4 regions of the Paenibacillus sp. FSL R7-0198 genome follow, and region 3 is predicted to be linked to each of the others. Evidence: predicted binding sites of a transcription regulator. Region 3 holds the regulator's gene; each other region holds the start of a gene.
The links. Region 3 encodes Rex, which represses fermentation and respiration genes when NADH is low (regulators of the CRP and FNR family bind a similar motif). Its sites were predicted from a motif close to TTGTGAAATATTTCACAA; they were not measured.

Region 1 (5,763 bases), 960 kb from region 3:
TGAACAGCGGGATAAACGGTGCCGTAAACAGCATAATCCAGCCTGTGTTGGCGTGCTGCGTAAACGTAACAACCAGAATCAGAATCGGGATCATCGCAGCTTCCATCATTCGCGGCATGTACTGACTGAAATAACTGTCGGCTTCATCCACAGCATCCAAAGCAACACTGACCTTTCCTCCCGTCTGTCCACTCAGGGTTGAAGGCATGGAAGCGCGGGTCAGGTTCTGCAACACAGATGCTCGCATATTCGTCTTGGCGCGTGCTGCCATATGCAAGCCCACTTTCCCATTACCATACGACAACAGTGAGCGTACAGCCATAACAACCAGTAATAGGACAAGCAGCAGGACCACGGATGAAAAGGAAGCTTTCTCTACAAAGATTCGCTGGACTGCTTCAGCCACCAAGGTGGCCTGGCTTATAATAGCTACACCAAGGGCCAGCGAAATGATCGCAAGGAGAAGCCTGTTTTTTCGTTGTAAAGACATTTGCTGCGAGATCAGATTGGATTTGGCTCTCCTCTTCATTGAACGCTCCTCCTTTATTTTTTCCCTTTCACATAATCCGCATCAAACAGGAACAGTTTGAATACCAGAATCAGAGAAGGAATTAACAGGCACAGACCACCGATAAACACAACGACGAGTGCAAAGCCCATTGCAGGTGATGTGGCGCTGCTCTGAATGGTGATGTATGGATCAAGAATGTAAGGATATTGCCCAATCCCGTAAGCAAAAAAGGCTGTGAGAAATTGCAGCATGATGCATATAAAAGCTAATCCGTAACGCCGTCCGTTATATAACAGCCACATGGCAATCATGAAAAATGCAACGGAAAGCGCCAGCAGCCACCATAAATCCATCATATTTTGAAAATGACGCTCATTGTGTTGACCCAAATATATAAATGCAGTCAGCGCGAGAATAATGGTCGGTGTGCTCCAGAACAAAGCATAGTTCCGCATCAGCTTCAATGCCGAATGGTCCTCTGCGCGAGAAGCGTAAAATGTGAGAAATGATCCGCTAATGAACAATACGGACACGATGGCTAGACCAACGATGCTCCACGATAATGGATTCGTAAACAGCGCCCAGTAATCCAGGGAAACGGTATCCCCTTGCTTCAAAATAAAGCCACCTTCTGAGAGGGTCAGTGCCACTGACAATGACGCTGGAATAAGCAACCCGGTAGCCCCGTATAAAAACAGATATACGACGTTATTTTTGGAACCATAATTCTCGAAAGCATAGAACGACCCACGAATAGCAAGCAAAATGACGGCAATACTTCCCGGAACAAGCAGCGCGGAGCCATAATAGTAAGCAGTATCCGGAAAGAATCCAACGATGCCAATATAGAAAAAGACAAAAAATACATTGGTGATCTCCCAGACCGGTGATAGATAACGGGAGATCAGACGATTAATCAGGTGATCCTGCTTTGTCAGGCGTGCATAAAAGGCGAAGAAACCTGCTCCAAAATCAATAGAAGCTACAATAAGATAGCCGTACAAGAACAGCCAGAGTACGGATATACCAATCAATTCATAACTCATCAGGCCTGATCCCCTTTCTTGGCTGATTGATCATGCTTCTGTTCCAACCATTTCTCCATCTCAAGCTCCGCAGGATTATTATTGAACAGACGTCTCAATACGAGAACACAGATGACGCCGAGCACGATGTATAGAAGCAAGAAGACGAAAAATAAAATTCTTACACTCGGTGAAGAAGTAGCAGCCTCTTCCACTCGCATATAACCTCGGATGATCCATGGCTGCCGCCCGATCTCTGCATAGAACCAGCCCATTTCAACAGCCAGAAAAGCAAGCGGTGCACTAAGTGCAACCATACGAAGCATCCACTTGTTAAACTGATTACGTTTCTTCCAAAACACAAACAGGAAGTACAGACTTGATATAGCAAGTAGAGCAAATCCAATTCCAGCCATTAGATCAAACAAATAATGCACAAGTAAGGGCGGGTGTTCATCTGGTGGAAATTCATTCAGCCCGGTAACCTCGGCGTTAAAGTCTCCAAAGGCAAGGAAACTGAGCAGTTTCGGCAAATGAAGAGCGCCTATAATTTCATGTTCTGCATTCAGCCATCCCAAAAAAATCAAATCCGCGCCGCTTTCCGTCTCGAAATGCCACTCGGCAGCTGCGAGCTTCTCCGGCTGATGCTCAGCCAAAAACTTGGCAGATACATCTCCTGCTAAGGAATTTAATAAACTGAATACCAGCACAACGGCCATCATGAGATTCAAGCCTTTTTTGTGGTAGGCCGACACTCCTTTTCTCAGCATCGCAAAGGCTGCTATTCCGGCTAACAGAGCAGCTCCTGTCAGATAAGCCGAGCTTAATACATGGAATACTTTGGAGAACGTCGCCGTATTCAACATCGCTTGCACGGGGTTCACTGCCATGAATTGACCTGCTTCCATGACAAAACCTTCAGGCTGGTTCATGAATCCGTTCACTGTTGTAATAAAAACAGCAGACATGCCTGCCCCCGCGACAATCGGAATAGTCAGCAACCAGTGGATATACGGATTTTTGAACCGATCCCACGTATACAAGTAAATTCCCAGGAAGATGGCTTCAAAAAAGAACGCGAACACTTCCATAAATAGTGGCAGTGCAATGACATTCCCGGCCAGCTTCATAAAATTCGGCCATACCAAGGCCAACTGCAGTGATATCGCTGTGCCTGTCACGACGCCAACCGCGACAGATATGACAAACCCTCTGGACCACCTCTTTGCCATAAGTATGTAATGGTGATCCTTCTTCCGAATGCCGATGAACTCTGCAATAGCAATCATCAAAGGTACACCGACACCCAGCGTTGCAAAAATCACGTGGAATCCCAGCGTCAAACCAGTCACTAGCCTGCTCCATAACACCGTATCAATAGCCATTCTTTGTGTTGCCTCCCTTCAAACTCTGTTCAATTTAGAAACATTCAATATCAGATTTGGCCAAGCTCAATGCAAAGTTGCGAAAAATTTCACAAAGTTAGGTATGACGATATCTTGCCACACCTATAATGCGTTTACTCCTGTAGGCCCCCGATAATAACAAGCATTGGATGCCTATTAAAATCTGATATTGATGCACTTAAAGTACTAACCAAGCCTATTAATCAAAATTATTATATCTTTATTTTTACCTAATTCAATCAAAGACACGTCTTCTACCCTAAACGTTCAAGAAAGGATCAACTCTTTCTGACAACTTGGTGAAAAACAAAAAATACACCCAATAGAGCTATTGATTCATTGGGTGTAAACGTGTTATTGCACGGCAGATTCGCTATTTTACTTGCTTACTTGCTCTGGACTCACCGCACCTGCCTCGCGACGTACGCTCATGATGATCAGTGATGCAGCTAATACCGTAAGGATGATTCCAAGCATCTGAAATCCTGTCACATTAAATGTATCTCCCATGACAATCCCAATCAATAACGACGATAAGATGGTTCCCAGGTAGCGTGATGTATTAAAAATACCCGATGCGACACCAATCATTTCTTTCGGTGTGCTTTTGAACAGAGCTGCTTGCATGCCGACCGCGTTTAGGCCGTTACTTATTCCAAATAAAGCTAAGGCAACAATGACAATGAAGATTGGAGAAGTTTCGTTCATAATAACGATCAATATAGAGCCAAATGTCATTAAAGAAGCGGATACAATCAGAGCTGGCCGTGATCCTGATTTGTCAATCCAGCGCCCTGCGATCGGTGCAATAATGACTGAACATAACCCCAAAGCTAGCATGCTCATTCCTGTATGAACTTCGTTGAGATGACGTACCTGCTTCAAATACGTAGGAACTCCAAAAAAAAGTGCGTAAAACAGGATGTTCACCAGCATGTATTGCACATTCATCCAAGTCATCTCGGGATATGAGGCAAACGTTCGCAGAGGGATAAAAGGCGTGCCTGCTTTTAATTCATGTCGGATGAACATGACGAGTGCGATTAACCCGATCCCCCCTGTCAGCAGATGCCATGTTGAAATATCTCCTGTGGAACTTACTGAAAGTAAACCGATGAGCAGAGTCACCAAAGCTACCGTAAACATCAGGATACCTGGTGCGTCAATTAACGCAAGCCATTGCCGAATGGACATGTGACCAGAGATAGACGGAGATTGCTCGTCCTTCGGGATTGTTTTCCAGGCGAACCAAAAGCTTGCCATGACAAACGGAATATTAACGAAGAATATGCTCTGCCAGTCCCACCAATGAATCAATACTCCACCAATAAAAGGTCCAACTGCAGCCGCTCCTGAAAGGAATATAGCCAAGGTGGACAAGGCGGAGGCTTGTTTTTCAGTCACGTTCATTCTGACAATCGCCATTCCAACGGCCACCATCATGCTTGTGCCAATCGATTGAACGATCCGGAATACGATGAGCCACGAAAAACTGGGAGACCACGGAGCTAGCATGGACGATACAAAAACAATAACAAGACCCATGAGGAAGATCTTCCTGCGGCCAAACAAATCACTACACTTGCCCATAACGGGTTGAGCGACAGCACTGGCAATGTAAAATGATAAAATAATCCACGAAACGGCTGTAAAATTAAGTTGATACACTTGTTGTAGCCTGGAGATTGCCACCGAAATCATGGAGGAATTCAACGGATTCAACATAATTCCAAGTCCAACAGCTAACATCAATCCTTTATTTCGAACGTTCATTGGTGCACCTCTCTCTCTCTTCTGCTGTTATCTTACTTGAACGTATTCATTTATTCCAACGCATTATATGTTATGATTTGATGAACTAGAAGGAATGAAGGAATGGTGCAAATGGAACTTCTTCAACTAAAATATTTCCTGACGGTGGCCCGATGCGAACATGTTACGGAAGCTGCGGGAAAGCTTCATGTCACGCAATCCTCCCTGAGCAAAACGATACAACGATTAGAGGACGACCTTGGAGTCCCTTTATTTGATCGAATCGGGAGAAAGCTGCGACTAAACGACTTTGGAAGAACATTTCTTCAACGAACTGAAAAAGCCTTATTTGAATTGGAACAAGGAAAGCGGGAAATCGCTGACCTCTCCAACCCGGATCAGGGTACACTGCAATTGGCGGTGACTACGGCAAGCACATTGCCAGGCATACTGCGGGAATTCCGAAAAAACAAGCCGGATATTCAGTTCCATGTGCAAATGGTTTCGTTAGAAAACATGTCCAGACTTCTACATCGAGGCGAGGTGGACTTTTGTCTCTCCTCCCCTCCGATTGAAGGTGACGATATCGAATGTCAGATACTATATGACGATCCGATTGTAGTCGCTGTTCCTATGGGTCATCGATATGCAGACCGAAGCAGCATTCAATTAACTGAGCTTAAGGACGAGTGGTTTGTTGGGGTGAAGCAAGGGTATGGGGTTCGTGATATGGTAGATTCCGTATGTCAATCCGCTGGTTTTGTACCGAAGTATGTGTATGAAGGTGATGAGCCTGCAAGATTAACAGCCCTTGTTGAAGCGGAGATCGGTCTCGCGTTTATACCTAGCACAGCCAGAAACCCGCATGAGCGTATTAGATATCTTCAGGTAGAGGAACATCAACTCGTTCGGGAAATCGCTCTACTTTCGCACAAAAACAGGTATATTTCCAAAGCCGCTTTAGAGTTTCGCAGCGTGGTTATGGACTATTTCAGTGCTATGCCATGAGCATAAATTCAATCCAGAGGAGTTGTCATTGTGATATTAAAAGCAGAAAAATTTGATCATA
Region 2 (5,763 bases), 2.2 Mb from region 3:
CCAAGTAGTTTATCTGCCGCCAGCATCATTGGAATAATACCCCGTTCCATGCTGATGCGGCGTGGATAGATAATGCGAATTGGGCGGGGAGAGGTCACACGGGCCTCCACAGTTTTCTTTTCTCCCTGCCCTTGAATCGGACCATTAACCTGATGCTCAGCATTTGCTTCTGCTAGAATATCTGTAGCCCAATCCTTTGAATTTCGGTGGTTATGAGCAAACCTATACGATTCGCCATCTGCCTCGACTTCTTCCAGTTTCGATAACTGTAAATGGAGTTCTACCGTTCCTTTCCCCTCTCGTTCTTGACCGCTATCTGTATCCCCACCTCCATCTCTGTTAGCCTTACCACTGCTAGCTCCAGCACCACTTGTTACAGCCTTGCCTTCTACAGCTTGCACCCCTGATATAACTGCTCCAACATTTTCTTCATGACTCGCCAGATCATTCTTCCATGCGACAAGCCATTCGTCTTCCTGTTCTTGCTCGAAGGTCCGTGTTGGTGGGGCAGGTGTGAAATAGGACGTATCCACTGCATTGGGAATCAGGACAACCTGTTTTGGATCGGTATAGGTGCATGCAGCTCGGCAAAAGGTCTGGAAATGAGAATCCACCGATACAATGCGCACGAGTCCATCCAGAGCCAGCTGAATGTGTTCTGCTACTTGTTGTTTTGTCTCTAGTGGCAGTCCGGGACGATCCCAGTTAATGCCGTGACAGATGCCAAGACTGCCGGGTTTGTAGGTGATGGGTTGCCACAGACAGCTGGCATAGATCACTGGGCCGCGCGCTGCGGCTGCCATCCGGTCAAAGGCTTCCGGTACATTATCCATGTCGTACGAATAACCAAATACGTCAATCTGCTCCGTCCGAGTCTGGAATGCTTCAAAATAGGACAGCTGATGAACCTCGGGAATATGCCCGAGTCCTCGGATGACACTGCACAGATCCAGAATATAGCGTTCCAGTCCACCCCCAAATACACGACCGAATTCCCGGTTGTACCCGTCGGTGAAACTATGCGTCAGAATACTCACCACGCCCATCTCACGGTCCCTCCTTCCAGGGAATCAGCCGAGGTTCCGGATCAAGGATCGACTCGTAATGTGCAAGATTGCCCCACTCACCGCTAGGATCAATGCGCTTGTAACGCAAATATTTACGAACCCGGTCCTCCAGACTGCCGGCCCAGCCGAGATGCTGAACCTTCAGTTCCGTGCTGACCCCAGGCAATACAGTGCAGGACAAGGGAAGACGAGGAACGTGATGATTCTGTTGTGGATAAAAATAAGGATATCCAGGCATATACCGTACAAGTGAAGCGGTATGCCGTTTGTGCAGAGACCAGAGATCATCTTCCCGGTAGTGGGTCCGGCCACCCCACATGTCGTAGAATCGAAATGCAAACCAGTCCGCATACTCCTGATTAATCAGAGTGCGTATGGCTTTCTTGGTCTCTGAGCTGTACAGCTCATCCGCATCAACTGAAAGCAACCAGTCTGGATGTGTACCCGCCGCCGCTTGCCATAAGGTGTTGCGAAGGCGCCATTCCTCGGCGAACAGTGGTTTCTCCAATACCTCCAGACGGACCACCTTTGGATAGGCTTTACATATGTCCGGTGTTCCGTCTGTGCTGGCATCGTCCACAATCACGATCTCATCCACGAACTCACTCAGATCATGCAATACTTCTTCAAGGTATCGGCCGCGTTCATTGCGAACCTGGAGCATGGCGGTCAGCTTGTTGCCTTTGCTTTTGCGAACCCGACGAATGGAGAAGGGCTCTTTGAATACACTTGTTTCCTCTTGTGTTATAGCTGCACTCTGTTCTTCCTGACCTTGTGTGTCGCCCCAGTGATGCACTTGGCTTCGGATGTCCTGCGTTGGTTGTGCATGATCAGGGGTGTGATCTCCATTTTCCAATGCGTCTGTATGTGTTCGATCGGCTGTTTCGGTTGGCGTGTAAGTGGTTTCGGTTCGGATATTCCTGTGCACCATTGGCCCATTCAACTGTTGTCTACGCTTCTTTGGGTCCAGCATCATGGCACCTCCCCAAGCAATTGCTGTACAGCATGATCCAACAGCTCCAGCTCGACAATCCGGGCCAGCGCATCTTCATCCTCCAGTGCCGTTTCGAGATAATGTCGGACTGCCCCGTGCCGTTCCCCTCGCAGTGCCAGCGCACTGCCGGATAATTGCTGATAATCCCGGCGACTGGCATCATCCTGAATATCGACTGCATGCACCAGAGCGAGTGCCTCTTCCACACGTCCTGTCTCCTGATATATGCGGAATTTCCAATGTCTCGCGGTTTCTCCGCCAAGTTCGTCCAGGATGCGCAGCGCGGTTCCGTAATCATCGTTAATACGCAGCAATTCCGCTCGTACAAGTTGATCTTCTCCCGCCTCCAGCCAGCGACATAACTGTTCATAATGATGCCGTTCCTGTTCATCGGATGCGCTAATTCCGTACACTCGCAGGGCGTCCTCCAACTCTCCAGCCCGGGCATGAATGGCAGACAGGAATCGATAATGGGAGATCACACAATCACTGCGACCATTCATGACCGCATGGGTGAAGGCCTCTTGCAACGAATGGACGGCCCGCGGATCTTCAAGCAAGTACTCATAGGCTGCCAGCAAAAAGGATATCGTCTCATGTGGGCCTGCTTTGGCTCGGAGCTGTCGGTAGAAGTCGGCACGTACACTGCATTGAAGCAGGGTGACGCTATCCGGAGTGCCTGACAAGACCTGCCGCAGCGCATGCAGGAAGAACAGTTCGTAGTCCCGGAGAGGGACTTCGAGATCATCCTTTTGCATCGTACCCGCAGGTGCAGGGTCTTCGCCGCCCAGCCAGATAACACGTACGCCTTGGAATAACAGCTTCATATAACGTGTCTCGGAGGATGTGCCTACCAGATCGGCGATGCCGACCAGTTTGGAAATACTGCTCTCCCATAGGGGAGAAGATGATTCTTCCCCAGCGGGCTCAGGGAGCAGGGCGAAACATAGCTCCGGCTCCAGCGAGGCTGTAGCCATAAGCCAGTAGGGATGGGCGACTACGGCTACGGTGCTAGGTTCCAGCAATAGCTGCTCGGCTTCAGGGAGGGAGATGACAGTGATGACCGGAGGTACATCTTCTGTTTGCGTCAGGCTACTGACATAGAAGACCTCTCCCTCGATCGACAGCAGTGCAGCAATATCGGGATAGGGAAAGGATGACCAGCCACCTTTGCGAGGGAAGAGAACATATCGGACAGGGGACTGTGCTGTACTGACCTTATCCAGGCTGGCTTCGGTGTCTTCACCTGGTAGTGGTGCAGGTTTTTCCATGAATAGTTCACCTCACCTTGACTGTAATATGGAGCGTCATTCGCTCTGCATGTGTTTCATGCTTTCACTTCATATGTAAAGCCCTCACGGTACTTCGCATGATATGCCTGAGACTAACATATGGGCATTCCGTCCCAAACATGAGTATCTTCCATGAATAGATGCAGTTGGCAAGCTGTGATAATAGGCTGAATTTTATCTTTTGTGTGACTAGGATCACTTTTTTTTGCTCTAGAGACGAAGATTGTGATAATTCTCACATGTATAAAATAGGTAATCTGGCACAATACGTTCATCAACGTATTTGGCGGACAGACAGCGAAGGTGCAGCTTCAATGCCAAATACGCATACTGCGAAGTGAACAGAAAGAAGGGGTAACGGTATGGATCCGATTATGTTATCGCGTATCCAATATGCACTTACAACGATTTTCCATTTCTTTTTTGTCCCGCTATCCATCGGTCTTGTGCTGTTGGTTGCGATTATGGAGACGTTGTACGTTGTTAAGGGGAAGGAGATTTACAAAACGATGGCCAAGTTCTGGGGCAAGCTGTTCCTGATTAACTTTGCCGTCGGGGTAGTCACAGGTATTTTGCAAGAGTTCCAGTTCGGTATGAACTGGTCCGAGTACTCCCGATTTGTCGGGGATGTGTTCGGTGCGCCACTGGCTATTGAAGCGCTACTGGCGTTTTTTATGGAGTCTACATTTATTGGTTTGTGGATATTCGGATGGGATCGTTTGTCCAAAAAAGTGCATCTGGCCTGCATCTGGCTGGTGTTTGTCGGCACATTCCTGTCCGCGCTGTGGATTCTGGCAGCCAATTCATTTATGCAGCATCCTGTCGGGTTTGAGATTAACAACGGCCGAGCCGAGATGAATGATTTCTTTGCACTCATCACGAATGGTCAGCTTCTCGTCGAATTCCCACATACTATTTTTGGGGCATTGATGACAGGGGCTTTTGTCGTAACCGGGATCAGTGCTTACAAATTGATGAAAAAGCAGGATGTGGAGATCTTCCGCAAATCGTTTAATATCGCAATCATTATCGCTCTTGTTTCCTCGTTTGGTGTAGCTTTCTCCGGACACTTCCAGGCTCAATATCTCGTGGAGACACAGCCGATGAAGATGGCAGCCAGTGAAGGCACATGGACAACGACAGAAGATCCGGCACCATGGACAGTGGTCGCTTTTATCGATCCGGATAAACAGGAGAGTACGGGTGAGATCAAAATCCCTGGATTGCTCAGTTACCTGTCCTACAGCAAGTTCTCCGGTAGTGTCAAAGGCATGAAGGAGCTTCAAGCTGAGTATGAACAGACGTATGGACCGGGGGACTATATCCCGCCAGTACGGACAACGTTCTGGAGTTTCCGTATCATGATTGCAGCGGGTGGTTTGATGATTGCACTGGCGCTATACGGTACGTTCCTAGCCATGCGTAAGAAGCTGGAGGTCGCTGGAAAGTGGTTTATGCGTCTGATGGTATTCGCCATAACTTTGCCGTTTATCGCTAATACGTCTGGTTGGATCATGACCGAGGTTGGCAGGCAGCCGTGGACGGTATTTGGTTATATGACAACCGAAGCCGGGGTCTCACCGAATGTATCCGCAGGAATGATCCTGTTCTCGACCATTGCGTTCACAGCTGCGTATACGGTTCTCGGTATCGTGATGGTATACCTGTTCGTACGTGAGATCAAGGCAGGGCCGTTTGCGGTCGAGAAGCCAGAAGATCACGATGAATCGGCCGATCCGTTCGGCGTGGATGGAGGTTATTCCGTTGTCACTAAGTGAGTTGTGGTTTTTGCTGATTGCCGTATTGTTTGTTGGTTTCTTCTTTTTGGAAGGTTTTGATTTTGGTGTGGGGATGTCTACAGGTATTATCGCCAAAACAGATCGTGAACGCCGGACCCTGATCAACTCGATTGGTCCGTTCTGGGATGGTAATGAAGTATGGCTGATTACGGCAGGGGGCGCGATGTTTGCTGCCTTCCCGCACTGGTATGCCACATTGTTCAGTGGTTTTTACCTGCCACTTGTAGTGGTGTTACTCGCCTTGATTGGTCGCGGAGTTGCTTTCGAATTCCGCAGTAAAATGAAACAGCAGCGCTGGCGCAAAACGTGGGACATCATCATTGTTGTCTCCAGCGCGCTCTTGCCTTTCCTATTCGGCGTGGTCTTTGCCACATTGATGAAAGGTCTGCCCATTGATGGGGAGATGCAGCTGCGTGCAGGATTCCTCGATATTGTTAATCCGTACACCGTGATTGGTGGCTTGAGCGTAACCCTGCTGTGTCTGGTTCATGGATTGCTGTTTGCATCACTACGAACAGTAGGTGATCTCAGAGAGCGTGCCTTGAATACAGCGCAAAAATTAATGCTGCCGCTGGCTGCACTGCTCGCTGTTTACGCGTTAATGACGTATT
Region 3 (5,763 bases):
TAGACTGGAATGGAAGGGACCGTACATTGCAATGAAATTTGCCGTATTGGATTTCGAAACAACCGGCACGCAGTCCGACGGTGAGATTATACAGGCCGGACTTGCCATCATAGATCATGACTACAGCATAACTCAAATATATAGTTCTTATGTGAACCCTGGTGTACCGATTCCCCCGTTTATTTCGGGGTTGACGGGTATTACCGATGAAGATGTAGCGGACGCTCCTTCACTCGAAGAGATGATGATGGAGATGGTTCCGCTGCTTAATGATGTGGTGCTAGTTGGACACAACGTCGCTTTTGATTTTCACTTTTTGCAGAATGCTCTTGACCGTTGCGGTTATTTGCCGTTCACTGGCCGTATTCTGGACACGATTGATTTTCTGAAGATTACATTCCCATCACTGGGTTCTTATCAACTCGGTTATGTGTCTTCCGAATTTGGATTTCAACATGATCGCCCTCACCAGGCAGACAGTGATGCACTGGCGACAGCCTATGTGCTGCTCAAGTGTCTGGATGAGTTAAAGGAATTACCGCTCATAACGATTCAGCGCCTCAGTGACCTGTTTGCACCAGAAGACAGTGACTTGGGCTGGTTTTTGGACGGGATGCGCAGTGAGAAGGAAGCAGAGCCGATTCAGGATCTGGACGGACATACCTATTATCGTCAGCTTGCTCTTAATGTAAGTGATTGGACCGACATTGGTGCACCACGCGATGAGCGGGAGGCTAACCCCCTCGATGGTGTAAGCTTCGAACAGTTTATGGACCAGGTTCGGGAGAACCTGAAGGATACACTGGATCATTACGAAGAGCGTGAAGCGCAGACCCAGATGTTCAGCAGTGTAAGGCAAGCCCTGGATGAAGAGAAACATCTCTTGATCGAAGCTGGAACGGGTACCGGTAAATCTCTAGGGTATCTGTTGCCTGCTATTTACGAAAGTGTGAAGCAAGAACAGAAAGTTATGGTCAGCACGCATACGATCAATCTGCAGGAGCAATTGAGAGAGCGGGACATTCCGATGCTGACTCAAGTGGTTCCGTTCCCGTTTAAGGCTGCTGTATTCAAAGGACGTGGACATTACCTGTGCCTGCGCAAATTTGAACACAAAATCAATAAACGTGAATTCGCCACACCTAAAGAGGATTATTTCACAGCTGCTCAGATGATCGTCTGGCTTACGCAGACCGAAACCGGAGATGATGAGGAACTTAACCTTAGCGGACGCGGAGGGGACTTCTGGGAGACCGTACAGAGCGAATCCGAATCATGTCTGGGAAGATCCTGTCCATGGTTCCGCAAATGTTTCTACCATCGTGCCAAACATGAGGCAGGGTTGTCTGATATCGTAATCACCAATCACTCCAAATTATTTACGGATGTGAAAGCCGCGCATCAGCTGCTGCCAGCCTATGAGAGTCTTGTAATCGATGAGGCACATCATCTGGAGGATGTCGCTGGTAAACATCTTGGAATGCATATGAAATATTTCACTTTGGTTCATACACTGACCCGCCTGTTTAAAGACAGTCGTAATGGTCAGCTGCCTATGCTTCGTTCGCAGTTATCCGGGCATGAAAATTCGGTGCAATGGGGCTCCATGGTGGACCAGATGTTCCCGCTCGCTCTTGAGGTCAAGGAACTGTGGGATCGTATGAGCGATGCATTGTTTGGTCTGTTGCCTGAACGAAGTGATGCTTCACCGGGCGAGACGGGGCAATTTTCACTGCGTCTGAAAGCATCTCAGAAACCTGCAAAATGGCAGGAGTTGCAGGATCTGGAGAACCAGATCTATGTGACTCTGGGCGATTTGGTTCGCAAAGGGGACAAATTGCTGCTTGAAGTGAAAGAGGATCAGGATGATTATCAATCGGATAGTCTGATCACGGACATAACAGGATTACTGAAAGATCTGACCACATTGAAGGAGAATCTACGTTTCTTCATGCGTATGGATGACGCCAAAACGGTGTACTGGATGGAAGCCAGCGGCCAGTTCCGCAGTAAATCACTCCAGCTGTATGCCGTACCTGTAGATGTCAGTGCACAACTAAAGGATTTGTTTTTTGATAAAAAGAAAAGTGTTGTGCTTACATCAGCTACGCTTTCGGTAGATAAGTCATTCCAGTTCATGATTGAGCAGCTTGGCTTGCAGGAAGCTTCCGAGAATAATCGGTTGTTAACGTCGATGCTGCCATCACCTTTCAACTATCGCGATCAGGCACTTCTGGTGATTCCGCGTGATTTCCCGAGTGTGAAGGGAAGTGTGGGTGATGCGCACTTTGTTAATATGCTGGTGCAATCACTCGCAGAGACGGCAATTGCTACGCGTGGACGCATGATGGTTCTGTTTACTTCATACAAGATGTTGCGACAGGTCTATGATCCGCTGAAGGAGGCGCTGTCTGGCAACGACATCTCGTTGCTTGGTCAAGGCGTTGATAGTGGAAGTCGTTCCAAATTGACTCGCAGGTTCCAAGATGCCAAAGCAACAGTACTTCTGGGCACAAGCAGCTTCTGGGAGGGTGTAGATATCCCGGGAGAAGCGCTGACCTGTCTCGCTATTGTAAGATTGCCTTTCCAACCGCCGAATCATCCGTTGGTGGAAGCCAAGAGTGAGTTGCTTCAGGAACAGAAGAAAAATCCGTTCATGAAACTGTCCGTGCCACAAGCGGTCATTCGTTTCAAGCAGGGATTTGGCCGATTGGTGCGTACAGCAAAGGACAGAGGAATTGTCATTGTTTATGATACACGTGTGATTGAAGCGTACTATGGTAAATTCTTTTTATATTCATTACCAGGTCCCAAAATGGAGCATATGCTCACGGAGCAGATGGTTCCACGAATAACCGAGTGGTTGGAAAAACCTGCTAATGAACAAGAATAATGGTTGTTTTGTTCGTTATATCATTGCATGACACTATCGTTTGGCGTTAAACTTTATTAGATATTTCCGTATCCGATTAGAGCAGTTGCACGTAAGAACTTATAACCTAAATTACAAGGAGCATTCTGTATAAAATGTCACGTCTATCATTGAGTTTATACAGAATGCTCATCTTTTCATCTATTATTTTATCGTGGCCTTGGTAAGGGGGAGCAAGAATGAAATCGGATAAAATTTCGGAAGCGGTGGTACGACGTCTGCCTGTATACTTGCGCTATTTGAGCGAGTTGCACCAGCGTGAGGTGGCTACTGTTTCTTCTCAAGAGCTTGGACAAAGGCTGGATCTGAATCCGGCCCAAATTCGTAAAGACCTGGCTTACTTCGGTGATTTTGGTCGTAAAGGGATCGGGTATGATGTATCCTATTTGATCGAGAAAATTCGTCACATTCTCAAAATCGATCAGCAAATTAATGTAGCTCTGGTAGGTGCGGGTAACCTCGGACAGGCCTTGTCCAACTACAACGCATATCTGAAAGACAACATGAAGATTGTTGCTGTATTTGATGCATATGGACCGAAGATTGGTAGTCAAATCAACAGTTTGACGGTAAAGCCAATGAATGAATTGACGGAAGCGGTTAAAACGGATAACATCCGCATCGGTATTATTACGGTTCCGGATACGGAAGCCCAAAATGTAGCCGATCAGCTTATTGAATCGGGAATTGAAGCGATCCTTAATTTTGCACCAACAATTCTAAAAACACCGCCGCATATCCGCATTCACCATGCTGACTTTACAACGGATCTGCTTAGTTTGGCCTATTACTTGGAGACTGGAAAGGACGACGAGGAAGATGACAACAAATAGATGGGTAATTCACAACGGTAAATTTGCCGTTAATGAAGGCGGCACAACATGGAACGTTGTTCAAGGATACATGGTTGTTGAGAATGACAAGATTGTGCATATTGGTGAGACATTGCCGGATGGAGACGAAAATTGTACCAAAGTGGATGGAAAAGGATTGTTCTTCCTGCCGGGTCTGATCAATACGCATGGTCATGCAGCGATGTCGTTGCTCAGAGGGCACGGAGACGATCTTGCGTTGCAAGTATGGTTGCAGGAAAAAATGTGGCCGATGGAAGCGAAAATGACTTCAGAAGACGTATATTGGGGAACTTCGCTATCGGTGCTTGAAATGTTGAAAGGCGGAACTACAGCTTTCCTGGACATGTACGATCACATGGATCAAGTTGCCAAAGTTGTGGAGCAATCCGGCGTTAGAGCAGCACTGGCACGTGGTGTAATTGGGCTGTGCTCGGAAGAAGAGCAACTGCGGAAGCTGGAGGAGTCGGCAGCGTTTGCACGTGAGTGGAATGGACAGGCAGATGGTCGCATTACAACCGTAATCTCGCCACACGCACCATATACATGCCCTCCTGACTACATAGAGAAGCTTGTACAGGTCGCGAACGACCTAAACCTTCCTCTTCATACACATATGTCAGAAACGCTTCGTGAAGTCGAGCAGAACGTGGCTGATTATGGACTGCGTCCTGTAGCACATCTGGAGAAACTGGGCTTTTTCTCCCGTCCATCCCTGGTTGCACATGCGGTGCATCTGAATGACGAAGAGATTGAGATTCTGGCCCGTCATGATGTGGCTGTATCCCATAACCCGGGAAGTAACCTGAAACTCGCTTCCGGTGTTGCGCGTGTACCTGCGTTGCTGAAAGCAGGAGTTACCGTTTCACTCGGAACTGACGGACCAGCAAGTAACAACAACCTGGATATGTTCGAGGAAATGAGACTGGCTGCATTGATCCACAAAGGTGTATCTGGTGACCCGACGGCAGTGCCAGCAGGCGAAGCGTTACTACTCGGAACGTCATATGGAGCCAAATCAATCTTCTTGAACAATACCGGAGCACTCCAGGTCGGCATGAAGGCTGATTTTATCGCCTTGGACATTGAACAGGCACATTTCTATCCACATACAGACCTGATCTCACATACGATCTACTCGGCTTCTGCCAAAGATGTTGAGCACGTATGGGTGGATGGGAAACAAGTGGTGAAACATGGCGAATGTCTGACGCTGGATGAAGAGCGCATTTTGCGTGAGTCTCAATTGGCATTTGATGGTCTGCTTGCTCGTTAATTGCAGGATAGAGCATCATAGGGAAAGGAAGTTCGACTTTTGAAGAAAAAAAAGAAGTGGATATGGATTTCGCTGCTTGCACTGGTTCTGATTCTGTTTGGACTTCAGCGTTATTACGTCCATGTCACGCAGGACCAGCGCAAGGAAGAAGCGCTCGCCATACAGGCAGCACAGGAGCAACTGGGCATTACATCCTATGATGAATTGCGCAAGTACATCTGGGGAGACAAAGAAGGCTCTGACAACATCTACTGGACCCTGATCGGCAAAAACAAGGATAACCAGGATGTTATGGTCTGGGTTAAATTCGATGCAAACAATCAACCGGCTAAGGGTGCAAACGCTGTACACAGTGAGCTGCTGCAGAATGGCATGTCCGAAGCGCAGATCCGCAATCGCTTCAGTTCTGAAGTTCCTGCCGGCGAGATTAAGCGAATCATGCCTGGAGTTGTGAATGGAATATATGTGTGGCAAGTGTATTATAAAGACGGTACGCATAACCACTATCGTTTTTATCGTTTTAGCAACGGAGAACAGGTGGACCTGGTCTACACACTCCCGAACAGCTAGAACAAATAGAGTGACGTAGCTAGAGAATGAATGAAACAAAAGAACCGGCAGACGGATATCCGACTGAACCGGTTCTTTGTGTTGCCCATAAACTTAAATAATTTAAATAGTTAAAATTAATAATTTATTCATAT
Region 4 (5,763 bases), 600 kb from region 3:
CTGGAGCACATCACACGAGCGGCAGAAGAACTGCACGTCTCCCAGCCAGCTTTGAGCAAAACGTTGAAAATGCTGGAACAGGAATTGGGAACCGAATTATTTGATCGAACAGGAAAGTTCATCCGGCTGAACAATTATGGTCGTGTATTTCTGAAATATGCCGAGCAATCTCTTGAAGCACTCGAAAATGGAAAACGGGAACTTGCGGATATGTCATCTGGTCAGGCAGGCGATATCCGTCTTGCATTCCCTGTAGGCTCTCACGTGGTGCCCGACCTGTTATCCCGATTCAGACAACAATACCCGGATATCACATTTACGTTAATCCAGCATTTTGGTCCTTCTGATCCTCCGAGGTTTGATCTCTGTATCTCTTCGCTGCCCTTGCAGATTCCCCGAGTGGAGAGCTTGCCTCTTCTGACAGAGGAACTGTTCCTGGCTGTGCCCGCTGACCACAAGCTCGCCGGGAAAACATCCATCCGACTGGAAGATGCAGCCGAGGAACACTTTGTCACGCTACGTGCAGGGAACGACCTTCGTGAACGAACCGACAGCCTGTGCCGGATTGCCGGTTTCAATCCAAAACGTATTTTCGAAAGTGATGATCCGGCAACCGTACGTGGACTCATTCGCGCTGGACTTGGTATTGCACTTGTTCCCGCGGTATCCTGGGATGGATCTGTGGGTGAACATGTACGATTGATTCGGATTGAACAGCCTGTATGCGAACGAACGATTGGGATTTCCTGGTTGGAAGATCATTACCTGTCCAAAGCTTGTCTGATTTTTCGCGAGTTTACGGTCGCTTATTTCCGTGAGCTGGCGCTGGCTGATGTCCCTGGTGATTCCTCGCTCTGAGAAGTCGCATCACTGCCTTGCACAATTTCTCAATGTAATACACCATCGTGAAGGCTAGAATCGCAGTGCAAATCAGCAAAAACACGATGCTGATGCCGAGCGGCATCTCCTTCACATAACTGCCCATCATCCAGATCGTCAGATTCAGTGCAAAATAACTGGCGAGATATGCCCGAAAGGCGTATTTGGCAATCCAGCGAAAAGTAGGTAGAAATCGGACATTCATACGAATCAGTCCCGTTGCACCAGCGTACAGGAGCAAGATGAGCGCCATGTTAAACAGCACCATCGACGGTTTCAGATACGAAGATTTCAACAAATTCATATCCTCAAATCCATACGCAAATAGTTCCCGGTTCACCCAAATAAACAACAGCACACCGATGGGCAGCAGCGCCCACTTCATTTTGTCCAACCAGACAAGGCAAGCTTCCTTATATATGGATGTACCCATTCCCAGCAATGCAAATAGTCCATACATGGCAAAGATTCGATCCGTGTAGACCAGATCGGGATGCAAAAGATCCAGCAGAACATATCGGTCATAGAGCAGAATCAGAATGGCATACACGATGATGGATACCACCCATGACACAGCTGCTTTTTTTCGATTCCGAATCATGAGCAGAACCAGTGCAGTCACCAGCGGAATGAGCAAATGATATTGGAACATCATGACCGTATACCACAAATGCGGGGCTGCCGTTCCCAGCAGAAAGGCTTGTACAACATCCCCCACCTGCTCATATCCGCCTGCATTCACCGTTAATATATATACGGTAGTCCAGAAGAGATAAGGCCCGATGATCTCTTTGGCTTTATGCCATACATAGTGTCCATACTTTACGTCTCGCAGCTGTGCCACATCATACAAAATGGCAAAAATAAAGGCAGGTGCCGAGAACTTCGCCAGATTGTACAACATGCCAATCTCTATTCTGTGAGATACATCGGGAAACTGCTTTAAGAGAACCGACAGGATCAGCTGCATCATCACAGCAGTTACTGCAACCGCTTTAATAATCTCCGGCTGGGTTGCAGCCGGTGAGGTATCGTCCATTCTTTTTACACCCATAGGTGATCTCCTTTCAGCCATGTCAACTCAATGAGAATTCACGTCCCCATCTTCACTTCTGAAACTTCATTAAGCCCTAGTAGTGTGTTTCGTGTTAGCAAAAAAAATACCAAATTTTGAAAAGATCATATCGACGCGTCGTTATGCCTCGTAGTATATGCCTTGATTAATCAGCCTGTATAATATCCATTTGGATATGTATATATGTCGTTCTGGAAATATATATAAAAATCTGTGACCGGGATCACACCAACGAATAGTTGACTGAACTATCTTTATTAGTGAATTAAATCACATAAACTGTCGTCAACTACTTGTATAATTTCAAATATAAACCACTAAAATTTTGAGTAATGTACAGCGTCTATTCAAGGAGGCATACACACATGAACGGAAAAAAAGAGAACCTCATCATCATTGGTAACGGTATGGCAGGAATCAGTACTGTTGAACAAATTCTGAAATTAACTACGCGATTTGATATTACCGTTTTTGGCACCGAGCCCTATCCTAACTACAACCGCATTATGTTGTCGTACGTACTGGAAGGAAGCAAAACGCTGGACGATATCGTGCTGAACGACCTTCACTGGTATGAAGATTACGGCATTACATTGCACACAGGCACAACGGTTACACGAATCGATGCCGAGACACATGAAGTTGTAACTGAAGATGGAACTCGCGTTCCTTACGACAAAATCATCATTGCAACAGGCTCTAACTCCTTTATTCTCCCCGTACCTGGACATGACAAAGAAGGTGTTGTCGGTTTCCGCGATATCGCCGATTGTAATGTCATGCTGGAAGCTGCTAAGCAGTATAAAAGAGCGGCCGTTATCGGAGGCGGATTGCTTGGTCTTGAAGCTGCCAAAGGGTTGGTACAACTCGGCATGGAAGTTACCGTAGTTCATCTGATGGAAGATCTGATGGAGCGTCAGCTTGATCCGCAAGCTTCAGCCATGTTGAAGGCAGAACTGGAACGTCAGGGTATCCGCTTCAAGATGGGTGCACAGACTTCCGAACTGCTGGGCGGCGAACGCGTTGAAGGGATTCGTTTTGCAGATGATACGGTTCTGAATGTTGATTTTGTGGTCATGGCTGTAGGCATTAAACCCAATACGGCTGTAGCCCGCGAAAGCGGTATGGAAGTGAACCGTGGGATTGTCGTGAATGACTATATGCAGACTTCACTTGAGAATGTGTATTCGGTCGGGGAATGTACAGAGCACCGCGGGGTATGTTACGGCCTCGTTGCCCCATTGTTCGAGCAAGGCATGATTCTCGCGAAACATATCTGCGGTGTTGAGACAGCTCCGTATGAAGGTTCTGTAGTATCCACGAAATTGAAAATTTCAGGTGTGGACGTATTTTCAACTGGTGAATTCATTGACAGTCCTGAGCACACCGTAATTTCGCACAAAGACGACTGGAAACGGACTTACAAAAAAATTCTGCTCCGCGATAATAAAATGGTTGGTGCCGTTCTCTTCGGTGACATTACGGATTCTGCCGAATTGCAGAAACTGATCAAACAACAGGCCGAAATGACCGAAGAATTGTATGGTTCACTCATGGGTACAGGCTGCGGCGGTCATAAGAAAACCACCTCTGTAGAAACGATGGCTGAAGACGAGATTGTCTGTGGCTGTAACGGTGTAACCAAAGGAACGATTGTTGATGTCATTACCAATCAAGGACTAACCAGCGTAGATGAGATCAAAGCCTGTACAGGTGCAACCCGCTCTTGCGGTGGATGTAAACCAGTTGTGGAACAGATTCTGCAATATGTACTTGGTGACAGTTTCAGTACTGGAGCCAAACAGGGCATCTGCGGATGTACTTCCATGGGACGGGATGAGATTGTAGCCGAGATTCGTGAAAAAGGATTACAAACGACCAAAGAGGTCATGAATGTACTGGGTTGGAGTCAACCTGAAGGTTGTTCCAAATGTCGTCCGGCGATCAACTACTACCTTGGCATGATTGCACCAGACACACACGAAGATGAGAAAGAATCCCGTTTTGTTAACGAACGGATGAATGCAAATATTCAAAAGGATGGAACGTATACGGTTGTACCTCGGATGTACGGCGGGGTGACTACTCCAGCAGACCTCAAACGCATCGCTGACGTTTCAGTCAAATATGATGTGAAAGCAGTCAAAGTTACTGGCGGTCAGCGTCTCGACTTGATTGGTGTTAAAAAAGAAGATCTGACTAAAGTCTGGGCTGAACTGGATATGCCTTCAGGTTATGCATACGCCAAATCGCTGCGTACGGTCAAAACATGTGTCGGCTCCCAATTCTGCCGATTCGGTACACAGGATTCCATGGCCATGGGCGCTCGCATCGAACGTAAATTCGAACGTCTGGATCTGCCAGCCAAGTTTAAATATGCCGTCAACGGTTGTCCACGGAACTGTGCTGAGGCATGTACCAAAGATATCGGTATCGTTGGTAACGACGGAGGCTGGGAAATCTTCATCGGTGGTAACGGAGGTATCAAAGCAAGGCTTGCTGATTCCCTGTGCAAAGTGAAAACAGATGAAGAGTTGATCGAACTGTGCGGAGCCATCATGCAATATTACCGCGAGACAGGTAACTATCTGGAACGGACTTCCGAGTGGGTGGAACGCATGGGTCTGGAGCATATTCGTTCGGTTGTCGTGGATAACCTGGAGGAACGCAAAGCGTTGATGCAGCGGATTGAATTTGCACTTGAGCACGTTGAAGAACCTTGGCAAAAAGCGATTCGCAATGAGGAAGGCGAAAGCAAAATGTTCCATGGAATCGAAGTATCGGCTCGTCCATAAGCAAGCTTGCAGGATTAATACTGGAGAATGTTAAATAGATAAGGAGTGGTTTAAGATGACGACAAAACAATCAGGCATCTACTTCCCCGCCGGAGTAGTTGAAGAATTCCTGCCACGAATCGGAAGAGTAGTTGAAATTCTGGACCATCAGCTTGCTGTCTTTCGTGCATCGGATGGCACCATCTTCGCTGCGGATAACCACACCCCCCACCCCAAGGGTGGGCCGCTGGCAGAAGGCATCGTGTCCGGGCATTATCTGTACGATCCTCTGTATGATTGGAAAATTGACCTGACTACCGGTGTTGTGCAAGCACCGGACAATGGGCAAGTGCAGATGTATCCGGTAAAGGTAGAGAACGGCCAGGTCTGGATTGAGATATAGCTCCAGTCATAACGTTCAAAGATTGATGCAAAATAATGGGGGAAACCGTGATGTATACACCAAGTGTTGAGGGAATTATTGAAGCTGCGGTTAAAAAACGGGATCAGATGAACTCAAATCTTTCACGCTACATGGTTGCCGCCTTAATGGCGGGTGCCTATGTAGGGCTTGGCATCGTACTGATCTTTAGTATTGGTGCCCCGCTCCTTGCGGCACAGTCACCACTGCAAACCATGTTAATGGGCATGTCCTTCGGACTCGCTCTCACGCTTGTCATCTTTGCCGGATCGGAACTATTTACAGGCAACAACATGTTTTTCACCATGAGCACGCTCGCAGGCCGGACCACAGTCAAAGATACACTGAAAAACTGGGGACTCGTCTTCCTCGGCAACCTGCTAGGTGCGATCCTGCTCAGCCTGCTTATTGTAGGCAGCGGCCTGTTCAAAACGGCTGCGCCCGAACATCTTTTATTTGTCGCTTCTGCCAAAAAGATGGCCGCTCCCGTATCGGAGTTGTTCTTCCGCGGCATTCTCTGTAACTGGCTCGTCTGTCTGGCGATCTGGATGGCTGCTCGCACAAAAGAGGATATCGCCAAAATTGCTCTCATCTGGTGGTGTCTGTACGCCTTT

Region 1: a site for Rex is predicted at 2,999-3,016, ahead of MKY87_RS00315 (cytochrome ubiquinol oxidase subunit I). Genes of this name have one in related genera too.
Region 2: a site for Rex is predicted at 3,577-3,594, ahead of MKY87_RS14060 (cytochrome ubiquinol oxidase subunit I). Genes of this name have one in related genera too.
Region 4: a site for Rex is predicted at 2,213-2,230, ahead of nirB (nitrite reductase large subunit NirB). Genes of this name have one in related genera too.

The regions. Positions count from the first base shown of each region.
Region 1 covers NZ_JBBOCB010000001.1:79,497-85,259, reverse strand. Annotated here, with positions in the region: gene cydD (thiol reductant ABC exporter subunit CydD) at 1-529, opposite strand, end outside; gene MKY87_RS00320 (cytochrome d ubiquinol oxidase subunit II) at 544-1,557, opposite strand; gene MKY87_RS00315 (cytochrome ubiquinol oxidase subunit I) at 1,557-2,921, opposite strand; gene MKY87_RS00310 (MFS transporter) at 3,321-4,715, opposite strand; gene MKY87_RS00305 (LysR family transcriptional regulator) at 4,827-5,702, shown strand; gene MKY87_RS00300 (GNAT family N-acetyltransferase) at 5,733-5,763, shown strand, end outside.
Region 2 covers NZ_JBBOCB010000001.1:3,269,843-3,275,605, reverse strand. Annotated here, with positions in the region: gene MKY87_RS14075 (glycosyltransferase family 4 protein) at 1-1,046, opposite strand, end outside; gene MKY87_RS14070 (glycosyltransferase) at 1,048-2,043, opposite strand; gene MKY87_RS14065 (tetratricopeptide repeat protein) at 2,040-3,332, opposite strand; gene MKY87_RS14060 (cytochrome ubiquinol oxidase subunit I) at 3,716-5,131, shown strand; gene cydB (cytochrome d ubiquinol oxidase subunit II) at 5,076-5,763, shown strand, end outside.
Region 3 covers NZ_JBBOCB010000001.1:1,037,184-1,042,946, reverse strand. Annotated here, with positions in the region: gene dinG (ATP-dependent DNA helicase DinG) at 32-2,893, shown strand; gene MKY87_RS04260 (redox-sensing transcriptional repressor Rex) at 3,112-3,765, shown strand; gene MKY87_RS04255 (amidohydrolase) at 3,752-5,059, shown strand; gene MKY87_RS04250 (DUF5590 domain-containing protein) at 5,099-5,629, shown strand.
Region 4 covers NZ_JBBOCB010000001.1:1,636,666-1,642,428, forward strand. Annotated here, with positions in the region: gene MKY87_RS07030 (LysR family transcriptional regulator) at 1-858, shown strand, start outside; gene MKY87_RS07035 (acyltransferase) at 797-1,954, opposite strand; gene nirB (nitrite reductase large subunit NirB) at 2,320-4,749, shown strand; gene nirD (nitrite reductase small subunit NirD) at 4,805-5,131, shown strand; gene MKY87_RS07050 (formate/nitrite transporter family protein) at 5,182-5,763, shown strand, end outside.